Regions from separate parts of the Streptomyces sp. NPDC016562 genome, predicted to be linked through region 1. Evidence: riboswitches for the same ligand, from Rfam matches in the RefSeq annotation. Region 1 holds a riboswitch; the other holds the start of a gene.
What was found. A riboswitch is a leader RNA that binds a small molecule or an ion and turns the genes downstream of it on or off. The one in region 1 is predicted to bind ZMP and ZTP.

Region 1 (5,177 bases):
GGCCGGTTCGTGGACGAGCGGCTCCGCTTCATCCGCAGCTGCTTCAAGCTCTACCCGTGGGAGTGGCTGGTCACCGACGCGTTCGGGCCGCAGGTGCTGGGCACCTACGACCACGGCGGCGGCTCCGGCACCACCGCCTGGATCGAGCCGCTGTGGAAGATGCTGCTCGCCAACAAGGCGCTGCTGGCGATCCTCTGGGAGCTCTTCCCCGACCACCCGAACCTGCTGCCCGCCTACCTCGACGGCCCGCGCGAGCTGGCCGCGACCTGCGGGTACGCGGCCAAGCCGCTGCTGGGACGCGAGGGCGCCGGGGTCACGCTGCACGAGGCGGGCGAGGGCGGCGAGCCCTTCGTCCCGGCCGACGGAGAGACGTACGTCTTCCAGGCCCTGGCCCCGCTGCCCGACTTCGACGGCAACCGCGTCGTGCTCGGCGCGTGGGTCGTCGAGGAGGAGGCGGCGGGACTCGGCATCCGGGAATCGGCGGGGCCGGTCACGGACGAGTACGCCCGCTTCCTGCCCCACGTCATCCTGTAGGGCCGTCAGTCGTCACCGCAGTAGCTGTCGAAGGACGTCTCGGCCCGAGTCGCCGGCGGAGGGCGTGGACCGCGCGACCTTGCAGTTCACGAAGACGAAGTCCTGGTCCTCGTTGACCGCGAGGACGGTGTAGTGGACGTTCTTCTGGAACCGCTGGACCCGGAAGTTGCCGTCGGCGTCGATGTTCAGCGGCTCGGTGGACTCGCCGTCGTTGAGGGTGCGCGGGGGAGTGAACCCCTCGCCGGTGATGACGACGAACCGCCCTTGCGGGTCGGGTGTGACCGTGCAGCTGGCAGCGGGTACCGCCGCCGGGGCGGCGGCGGCCGGTGCGGCGAGGGCGGCGGCGGCGCCGAGCGCGACGGAGGAGGCCAGGGCGCCGCAGAGCAGGCGGTGACGGTTGCGTCGGTACATGGGGTTGCTCCCATCGGAGGGTCGGGCCCGGAATCGGCAGGGCGCGCACCCGTACGGGTCCTCCCATCGTCCGGCGGGCCGCTCCCGGTGTCCACCGCAGGGCCGGGAGCGTCGACGCGCGCCGCCGTGACCGGGAGGATCCCGCCGCGCCCGCCGGGCCGCCGCGGCCCCGTCAGGTCGCGAGTACGGACCGGAGCTGGTCCAGGCCCCAGTCCAGGTCCTCCTTGCTGATCACCAGCGGCGGGGCGATCCGGATGGTGGAGCCGTGGGTGTCCTTCACCAGCACCCCGCGCTCCATCAGCTTCTCGGAGATCTCCCGGCCCGTGCCGTGCGCCGGGTCGACGTCCACGCCCGCCCAGAGCCCGCGCCCGCGCACGGCGGTCACCGCGCCGCCGCCGACCAGCAGGTTCAGCTCCCGGTGCAGGTGGTCGCCGAGTTCGGCGGCGTGCCGCTGGTGCTCGCCGGAGCGCAGCATCGCGATCACCTCCAGGGCGACCGCGCAGGCCAGCGGGTTGCCGCCGAAAGTGGAGCCGTGCTCGCCGGGCTTGAAGACGCCGAGCACGTCCCGGTCGGCGACCACCGCCGACACGGGCACGACCCCGCCGCCGAGCGCCTTGCCGAGGACGTACACGTCCGGATCGACCCCCTCGTGCTCGCACGCGAAGGTCCTGCCGGTCCGCCCCAGCCCCGACTGGATCTCGTCCGCCATGAAGAGGACGTTCCGCTCGCGCGTCAGTTCCCGTACGCCGGCCAGGTATCCGGCCGGCGGCACCAGGACCCCCGCCTCACCCTGGATCGGCTCCAGCAGTACGGCGACCGTGTTGGCGGTGACGGCGGCGCCGAGCGCGGTCAGGTCGCCGTAGGGGACGATCTCGAAGCCGGGGGTGTACGGGCCGTAGTGGTCACGGGCCTCGTGGTCGGTCGAGAAGGACACGATGGTCGTCGTGCGGCCGTGGAAGTTGTTCGCCGCGACCACGATCTTGGCCTGGCCGTCCGGGACGCCCTTGACCTCGTAGCCCCACTTGCGGGCGGTCTTCACCGCCGTCTCGACGGCCTCCGCACCCGTGTTCATGGGCAGCACCATCTCCTTGCCGCACAGCGCGGCCAGTTCGGTGCAGAAGTCGGCGAAGCGGTCGTGGTGGAAGGCGCGCGAGGTGAGGGTGACCCGCTCCAGCTGCGCCCGGGCGGCGTCGAGCAGGCGGCGGTTGCCGTGGCCGAAATTGAGCGCCGAGTACCCGGCGAGCATGTCGAGGTATCTGCGGCCCTCCACGTCGGTCATCCACGCGCCCTCCGCGGAGGCGACGACCACGGGGAGGGGGTGGTAGGTGTGCGCGCTGTGGGCCTCGGCGGAGCGGATGGCATCAGCAGTTGTCGACACGGGGTCTCCGATCGTCGGTCTCGCCGGGTGAACCGGTGACGAGGGTGGCGTCACCTTCCTATCGTCGCCTCCCCGCCGTCGCGCGGACCTCGGTTGCGGAAACCTTCCTTTCGGCGCGGCCGGCCCACCCGCCACGCCCGCTAAGGTGGGCGGTACGCACGGCGACTGGCGCACGGAGAACGAACTCCGGGGGAGCCGTGCGCGCTCGACCGCACACAGGGCCGCTCGCCTGGGCCTCGCGGGGTACCGATCACATCGACCCCGGAGGAGCCCGCCATGTCCGCGAGCCGCCATCCCGCCCTCTTCGCGACCGACCCCGAGCTGGCGTCGTTCGTCGCCGCCGAAGAAGTGCTCCAGGCCGAGACCCTGCGCCTGATCCCCAGCGAGAACTACGTGTCCGCGGCCGTCCTCGAAGCCTCCGGCACCGTGCTGCAGAACAAGTACAGCGAGGGCTACCCCGGCCGCCGCTACTACGAGGGCCAGCAGAACATCGACCGCGTCGAGGCCCTGGCAGTCGAGCGGGCCAAGGGCCTGTTCGGCGTGGACCACGCCAACGTCCAGCCGTACTCCGGCTCGCCCGCGAACCTGGCCGTGTACCTGGCCTTCGCCCGGCCGGGCGACACCGTGATGGGCATGGCCCTGCCGATGGGCGGGCACCTGACGCACGGCTGGGGCGTCTCGGCGACCGGCTCGTGGTTCCGGGGCGTGCAGTACGGCGTCCGCCCCGACACCGGGCTGATCGACTACGACGCGGTGCGCGAGCTGGCGCTGGCGGAGCGGCCGAAGATCATGTTCTGTGGCGGTACGGCGCTCCCGCGCACGATCGACTTCGCGGCCTTCGCCTCGATCGCCGAGGAGGCGGGCTCGGTCCTGGTCGCGGACGTGGCGCACATCGCGGGCCTGATCGCGGGCGGCGCGCACCCGTCCCCGGCGGGGCACGTGGACGTCATCTCCACCACGACCCACAAGACCCTGCGCGGTCCGCGCGGCGCCATGCTGATGTGCCGGGAGGAGCACGCGAAGGCCATCGACAAGGCGGTCTTCCCGGGCCTCCAGGGCGGCCCGCACAACCAGACCACGGCCGGCATCGCGGTCGCGCTGCACGAGGCGGCGCAGCCGGCGTTCGTCTCGTACGCGCACGCGGTCGTCGCCAACGCCAAGGCGCTGGCCGCGGCGCTGCTGGAGCGGGGCTTCGACCTGGTCTCGGGCGGTACCGACAACCACCTGATCCTGATCGACCTGACCGGGAAGGCGGTGCCGGGCAAGGTCGCGGCCAAGGCCCTGGACCGGGCGGGGATCGTCGTGAACTACAACACGGTCCCCTTCGACCCGCGCAAGCCCTTCGACCCGTCGGGCATCCGCATCGGGACGCCGTCGCTGACCTCGCGGGGCCTGACCGCGGCGCACATGCCGACGGTGGCGGACTGGATCTCGCGCGCGGTGGATGCCGCCGCCAAGGGGGACGAGCAGGCCCTCGCCGCGGTCCGCGCGGAGGTCACGTCCCTGATGTCGGCCTTCCCCGCCCCGGGTCTGCCGCTGTCCTGACCCCGCGGCCCGGGTGCCGGGGGCGCCGCCCCCGGCACCCGGCGCGGCGTCCGGCGGGCCGGAGCCCGCCCCCGCACCTGAGAGAATGGGGCCATGGCTTCTGATCGTCCTCGCGCGCTCTCCGGCATCCAGCCCACCTCCGGTTCGTTCCACCTCGGGAACTACCTCGGAGCCATCCGCCAGTACGTCGCCCTGCAGGAGACGCACGACGCGTTCTACATGGTCGTCGACCTGCACGCGATCACCGTGCCGCAGGATCCGAAGGAACTGCGCGCGAACACCCGCCTCTCCGCGGCGCAGCTGCTCGCCGCCGGCCTGGACCCCGAGCGCTGCACGCTCTTCGTCCAGAGCCACGTGCCCGAGCACGCGCAGCTCGGCTGGGTCATGAACTGCCTCACCGGTTTCGGTGAGGCGAGCCGGATGACGCAGTTCAAGGACAAGTCCGCCAAGGGCGGCGTCAACAACGCCACCGTCGGCCTCTTCACGTACCCGATCCTCCAGGTCGCCGACATCCTGCTCTACCAGGCGAACGCCGTCCCGGTCGGCGAGGACCAGCGCCAGCACATCGAGCTGACCCGCGACCTGGCCGAGCGCTTCAACCAGCGCTACGGCCAGACCTTCACCCTGCCCGCCGCGCACATCGTCAAGGAGGTCGCGAAGATCTACGACCTCCAGGACCCGGCGATCAAGATGTCGAAGTCCGCGTCCTCGCCCAAGGGCCTGATCAACCTCCTCGACGAGCCCAAGGTCACCGAGAAGAAGATCAAGAGCGCGGTCACGGACACCGAGGCCGAGGTCCGTTTCGACAGCGAGAAGAAGCCCGGCGTCAGCAACCTGCTCACGATCTACTCCACCCTCACGGGCGAGACGGTCGCCGAGCTGGAGACGAAGTACGAGGGCAAGGGCTACGGCGCGCTGAAGACCGACCTGGCCGCCGTGATGGTCGATTTCGTCACACCCTTCAAGCAGCGCACCCAGGAATACCTGGACGACCCCGAGACGCTGGACTCGATCCTGGCCAAGGGCGCGGAGAAGGCCCGCGCGGTCGCCGCCGAGACCCTCGCGCAGGCCTACGACCGCCTCGGTCTGCTGCCCGCCAAGCACTGACGAACGCACCTGCGGGCCGGGAGCCCTGGCAAGAACGGGGGTGCTGCCGCCACACTGGGGCGGCAGCAGTCCACGGAGACAAGCGGAGGAGAGACATGGGGACCGTAACGCTCGGCGTTTCGATCGCGGTCCCGGAGCCGTACGGCAGCCAGCTCCAGCAGCTGCGCGCCGGCTTCGGGGACGCCGCCGCGCACGGCATCCC
Region 2 (5,177 bases), on a different contig from region 1:
CGGGTCGGCAGCATGCCGGAGGGCCTGCTGTACGACGCTTCGCTCCAGGGCCTCTCGGTCGAGGAGGTCTACGACCGGATCGCCACCGACCTGCGCCGCATGCGCCGGCTCGCCACCCTGCGCGGCAAGGGCGCCGGGGACATCCTGGGCGAGCCGCTCGCGCACGGCGCGCAGCGCCCGTACACGGACCTCGACGAGTTCTACCGGCGCGGCCTGGTCCAGGGCTTCGACCTGCACGAGGCGGGGGAGCGCGGCCTGCTGCCCGCCGGGCTCGTCCAGGAGATCCGGGCCCTGGCCCACCCACCCGTGCCGTGGGACGCGGCGCTCGCCCGCTGGTTCGACGCGTACGTGCCGCGGCCGGTGGCCGTACGGTCCTACGCGCGCCCGGCCCGCCGCCAGGCCTCCACCCCGGACATCCCGCGCGCGGGCCGGTACTTCCCGCCCGAGGAGGTGGCCCGCTGCACCTTCGGCGTGGTCCTCGACACCTCGGGATCGATGAACGCCGCCCTGCTCGGCAAGGCGCTGGGCGCGATCGCCTCGTACGCGCAGGCCCGCGACGTACCGGCGGCGCGCGTCGTCTTCTGCGACGCGGCGCCGTACGACGCGGGCTACCTGCCGCCGACGGAGATCGCGGGCCGCGTCCGGGTCCGCGGCCGGGGCGGAACCGTCCTGCAACCGGGCATCGACCTGCTGCACCGCGCGGAGGACTTCCCGCCGGGTGCGCCGGTCCTGGTGATCACGGACGGTGGCTGCGACAGCCTGCGCATCCGGCGCGAACACGCCTACCTGCTCCCACAGGGCGCCTCCCTGCCGTTCACCCCCCGCGGCCCGGTCTTCCGGCTGGTGTGACCCACCTCATGACCGCTGCCTGGGCCCGACGCAGCACGCCCCCGGCCCGCGCGAGCGCAGGTCAGGGGCGTGCTGGAAGGGGTCGGCTCAGTCGAGGTAGTCGCGCAGCACCTGCGAACGCGACGGGTGGCGGAGCTTCGACATGGTCTTCGACTCGATCTGGCGGATGCGCTCACGGGTGACCCCGTACACGCGGCCGATCTCGTCGAGCGTCTTCGGCTGGCCGTCGTTGAGGCCGTACCGCATCGAGACCACGCCCGCCTCGCGCTCCGAGAGCGTGCCCAGGATGGACTGCAGCTGCTCCTGGAGGAAGGTGAAGGAGACCGCGTCGGCCGGCACGACCGCCTCGGAGTCCTCGATGAGGTCACCGAACTCGCTGTCGCCCTCCTCACCCAGGGGGGTGTGCAGGGAGATCGGCTCGCGGCCGTACTTCTGGACCTCGATGACCTTCTCCGGGGTCATGTCCAGTTCCTTGCCCAGCTCCTCCGGGGTGGGCTCGCGGCCCAGGTCCTGGAGCATCTGGCGCTGCACGCGGGCGAGCTTGTTGATGATCTCGACCATGTGCACGGGGATGCGGATGGTGCGCGACTGGTCGGCCATGGCGCGCGTGATCGCCTGGCGGATCCACCACGTCGCGTACGTGGAGAACTTGAAGCCCTTGGTGTAGTCGAACTTCTCCACGGCGCGGATCAGACCGACGTTGCCCTCCTGGATCAGGTCCAGGAAGAGCATGCCGCGGCCGGTGTAGCGCTTGGCGAGGGAGACCACGAGGCGGAGGTTGGCCTCCAGCAGGTGGTTCTTCGCGCGGCGGCCGTCCTCGACCAGGATCTCCAGCTCGCGCTTGAAGGCGGGCTTGTGGTCCTCCTCCTCTTCGAGCTTGTACTCGGAGAACAGGCCCGCCTCGATGCGCTTGGCGAGCTCGACCTCCTGCTCGGCGTTGAGGAGCGGCACCTTGCCGATGAGCTTGAGGTAGTCCTTGACGGGGTCGGCGGTGGCGCCGGCCACCATGACCGTCTGCGCCGGGGCGTCGTCCTCGTCGTCGTCGGACAGGACGAAGCCCTGGGTGCCGCCGGGCTTGGGGGTCTCCTCCTCGGCCTCGTCGACGAGGTCCTCGGCTGCCCAGTCCTCACCCTCGACGGCCGGGGTCTCGCCCTCGTCGGCGTCCTTGGCGCTGGTCTTCTTCGCCGCGGCGGTCTTCTTCACCGCGGTCTTCTTGGCCGCGGCCTTCTTGACCGTGCGCTTCTTCGGCTCGGCGGCGGCCTCCGCGGCAGCCTCGTCCCCGACGGCGGCGGCCGGCGCAGCGGATATCGCCGTGGCCGTGGCCGTGGCGGCCGAGGTCTTGCGCGCGCCGATGGGGCGCGGCGCGGCGGGAGCCTTCTTGGCCACGGTGCGGGCCGGGGCGGCGGCAGCCTTGCGGGGCTTCTTGGCGGCAGCCTTGGTGGCGGGGGCCGCGCTGACGTGAAGGGCGACACCCTCCTCGTCCAGGACCTGGTTCAGGCTGCGCAGGACCCGCTTCCACTGGTCCACCGGGATGCGGCCGGCCTCGAAGGCCTGGCGCACGTCGTCACCGTTGATGTGACCCTGCTCGCGGCCGCGCTCGACGAGCGCGACGAGGGCCTCCGATTCGGCGATCTCCGGAGGGAACGTACGGGACGGGCTGAGCGACACAAGGAGCCTCTCGTTGCGAACAGATAAGGGGTGGGCGGGACATCATCGCGCGAACTTGGGAAACAGACCCGAGGGGGGTCTGTATTCCGGGCCGCGCGAGGACGCCTGTCGGTTCATCGCATGCCCGAGTCGATTCGTTACGCGCTGAATTGAGTGACCTGCGCCACGCTGTGGCCGCGCAACCCGATCCGGCCCGGATCCGTCCGCCCTCCCCGTCACCCCTTTTTTGCGGGCTTCGATGAGGAAGCGGGCGGTGTGCGCGACGAACGGGCCTTCGCGTTCGATCCGTTCGTGGAGCTCCCGCAACCGGTCCCGGTACTGCCCGACCGTGAAGCCGGGCACCATCCAGATCACCTTCCGGAGAAAGTAGATCACGGCTCCGATGTCGTGGAACTCCGTCCGCAGTCGCTCGGAGCGCAGATCGACGACTTCGAGGCCCGCAGCGGTCGCGGCGGCGACCGCGTCGTCGGGGTGCCGGCCGCGCCGGACCTCCTCCGGCTGCGGGCCGAGGAAGTACTCGACGAGCTCGAAGACGCTCGCCGGCCCGACCTGCTGCGAGAGGTAGGTGCCGCCCGGCGTCAGCACCCGGGCGATCTCCTCCCACCAGATGGTCACCGGATGCCGGCTGGCGACCAGCTCGAAGGCCTCGTCGCCGAAGGGCAGCGGCGGCTCGTCGGAGTCCGCGACCACCACCGCGCCCAGCGGGTGCAGCAGCCGGGTCGCCCGGTCGACGTTGGGCGGCCAGGACTCGGTGGCCACCATCAGCCGCGGCAGGGGACCGGATCCGGCGAGGACCTCGCCGCCCCCCGTCTGGATGTCCAGCGCGGACCGGACCCGGGCCAGGCGCTCCGCCAGCAGCCGCTGGTAGCCCCACGACGGGCGCTGCTCGGTTGCCCGGCCGTCGAGCCAGGAGAAGTCCCAGCCGTCCACGGAGACGGACTCGGCCTCGGCGACAAGATGGTCGAAAGTGCGCGTCATGGATCGATCGTCCCAGGTCGGGCGCCGGGCAACCACCGGATTGGTCGACTACAGTGGTCGGCGGGCCGTGACTGGCGTTCGGGTGGATCACCACCGGGGAGCGGCCCGGCGTACTCCGGTACGCCGACTGCCGCGCGCCTGGGCGAACCGCGATCCGCAGCGACGTTCAGGAGACCCCGTGACGACTGCCCAGTCTGCCTCTGCCCCTGCCACCGCCACCGCCTCTGCCCGGCTGATGGACGGCACCGCCCTCGCCCGCCGCATCTCGGAGCAGACCGCCGCCTACGCGGCGAAGATCACCGAGCGCACCGGCACCGCACCCTGCCTGGCGACCGTGCTCGTCGGCGAGGACCCGGCCTCCGTGACCTACGTGCGCATGAAGCAGAATCGCTGCTCCAAGGCCGGGATCACCTCGCGCCACGTCGAGCTGCCGGCCGAGACCACCACGCAGGAGCTCGTGGCCACGCTGACCGCGCTGTCCGAGGACCCCGAGATCAGCGGCATCCTGCTCCAGCACCCCGTCCCGCACCACATCGACGAGCGCGCCGCCTTCGAGGCCATCGCGCCGGGCAAGGACGTCGACGGGGTCACCATGCACTCCTTCGCCGCCATGGGCTTCGGGCTGCCGGGCTTCGTCTCCTGCACCCCCGGCGGCATCATGCGCCTCCTGGCCGCCTACGACGTGGACCTGACCGGCAAGCACGCCGTCGTCGTCGGCCGCAGCGCGATCCTGGGCAAGCCGGCCGGGATGCTGCTGCTGGAGCAGAACGCCACCGTCACCTACTGCCACTCCCGCACCGTCGACCTGCCGTCGATCGTGCGCCAGGCGGACGTACTGGTGGCCGCCGTCGGCAAGGCCGAGTTCATCCGGGGCGAGGACATCAAGCCGGGCGCGGTGGTCCTGGACGCGGGCTACAACGAGGGCAACGTCGGCGACGTCCACTTCGAGTCGGCCGCCGCCCGCGCCTCCCTGATCACCCCGGTACCGGGCGGCGTCGGCCCGATGACCATCGCCGTCCTGCTGGAGCAGACCGTCCAGGCCGCCGCCGCGCAGGCCGGACTGGAGCTGGCCGACCTCGTCTGAGCGGCCGAAGCCGAGGACGCCCCGGAGCGAACGGTCCGGGGCGTTTCTCATGCCCGCCTCTCATAGCCGCCCTGCATGGCCTACGTCACAGGGCCCGGCCCACCGGGCTGGCCGGGCCCACCCCGTCGCCCTCCTGGTCCAGCCCGGCGATCCGGCGTTCGGCGGCGGTCAGCGGCGCCGCCTTGAGCGCGCCCCGGTCCGACGCGCGCAGCACGTGCCAGATCACCGACGGGCGCAGCCAGTGGGTGGGCGAGGCACTCATGGTGAGCACCTTGAAGAGGGCGGCGGTGAGCGCCTCCTCGGTGGTGGCGCCTGTCATCAGGCGGTTGACGTACGCGTTGAGCAGTCCCGCCCCGGCCCGCGGCTTCATGCCGGTGGCCCCGGGGTAGAGGATGTCCTGCGAGGTGGCGAGGTCCCAGGCGATGGACACCTGCGGGGCGATCGCGCGCTGCGCCTCCCGGCCGATCGCGGGGTGGGCCAGGCCCTTGGACCGCAGCAGGAGGCGCACGGCCAGCAGACCCTTGGCCGCGACGGTCATGCCCTGCCCGTACAGCGGGTTGAAGGTCGCGACCGAGTCGCCGACGGCGAAGAACCCGTC

Region 2: linked by a shared signal. The riboswitch ahead of ACF059_RS11120 (bifunctional 5,10-methylenetetrahydrofolate dehydrogenase/5,10-methenyltetrahydrofolate cyclohydrolase) and the one ahead of glyA (serine hydroxymethyltransferase) in region 1 are both predicted to bind ZMP and ZTP.

What each region holds. Positions count from the first base shown of each region.
Region 1 is NZ_JBIBRZ010000001.1:842,764-847,940, reverse strand. Features, by position in the region: gene ACF059_RS03880 (glutathionylspermidine synthase family protein) at 1-534, shown strand, start outside; gene ACF059_RS03875 (hypothetical protein) at 547-945, opposite strand; gene rocD (ornithine--oxo-acid transaminase) at 1,118-2,323, opposite strand; ZMP/ZTP riboswitch at 2,475-2,565, shown strand; gene glyA (serine hydroxymethyltransferase) at 2,600-3,868, shown strand; gene trpS (tryptophan--tRNA ligase) at 3,962-4,975, shown strand; gene ACF059_RS03855 (2'-5' RNA ligase family protein) at 5,071-5,177, shown strand, end outside.
Region 2 is NZ_JBIBRZ010000002.1:728,935-734,111, forward strand. Features, by position in the region: gene ACF059_RS11105 (hypothetical protein) at 1-849, shown strand, start outside; gene ACF059_RS11110 (RNA polymerase sigma factor) at 937-2,517, opposite strand; partial or broken gene ACF059_RS11115 (class I SAM-dependent methyltransferase) at 2,743-3,495, opposite strand; ZMP/ZTP riboswitch at 3,553-3,646, shown strand; gene ACF059_RS11120 (bifunctional 5,10-methylenetetrahydrofolate dehydrogenase/5,10-methenyltetrahydrofolate cyclohydrolase) at 3,731-4,579, shown strand; gene ACF059_RS11125 (NAD(P)/FAD-dependent oxidoreductase) at 4,665-5,177, opposite strand, start outside.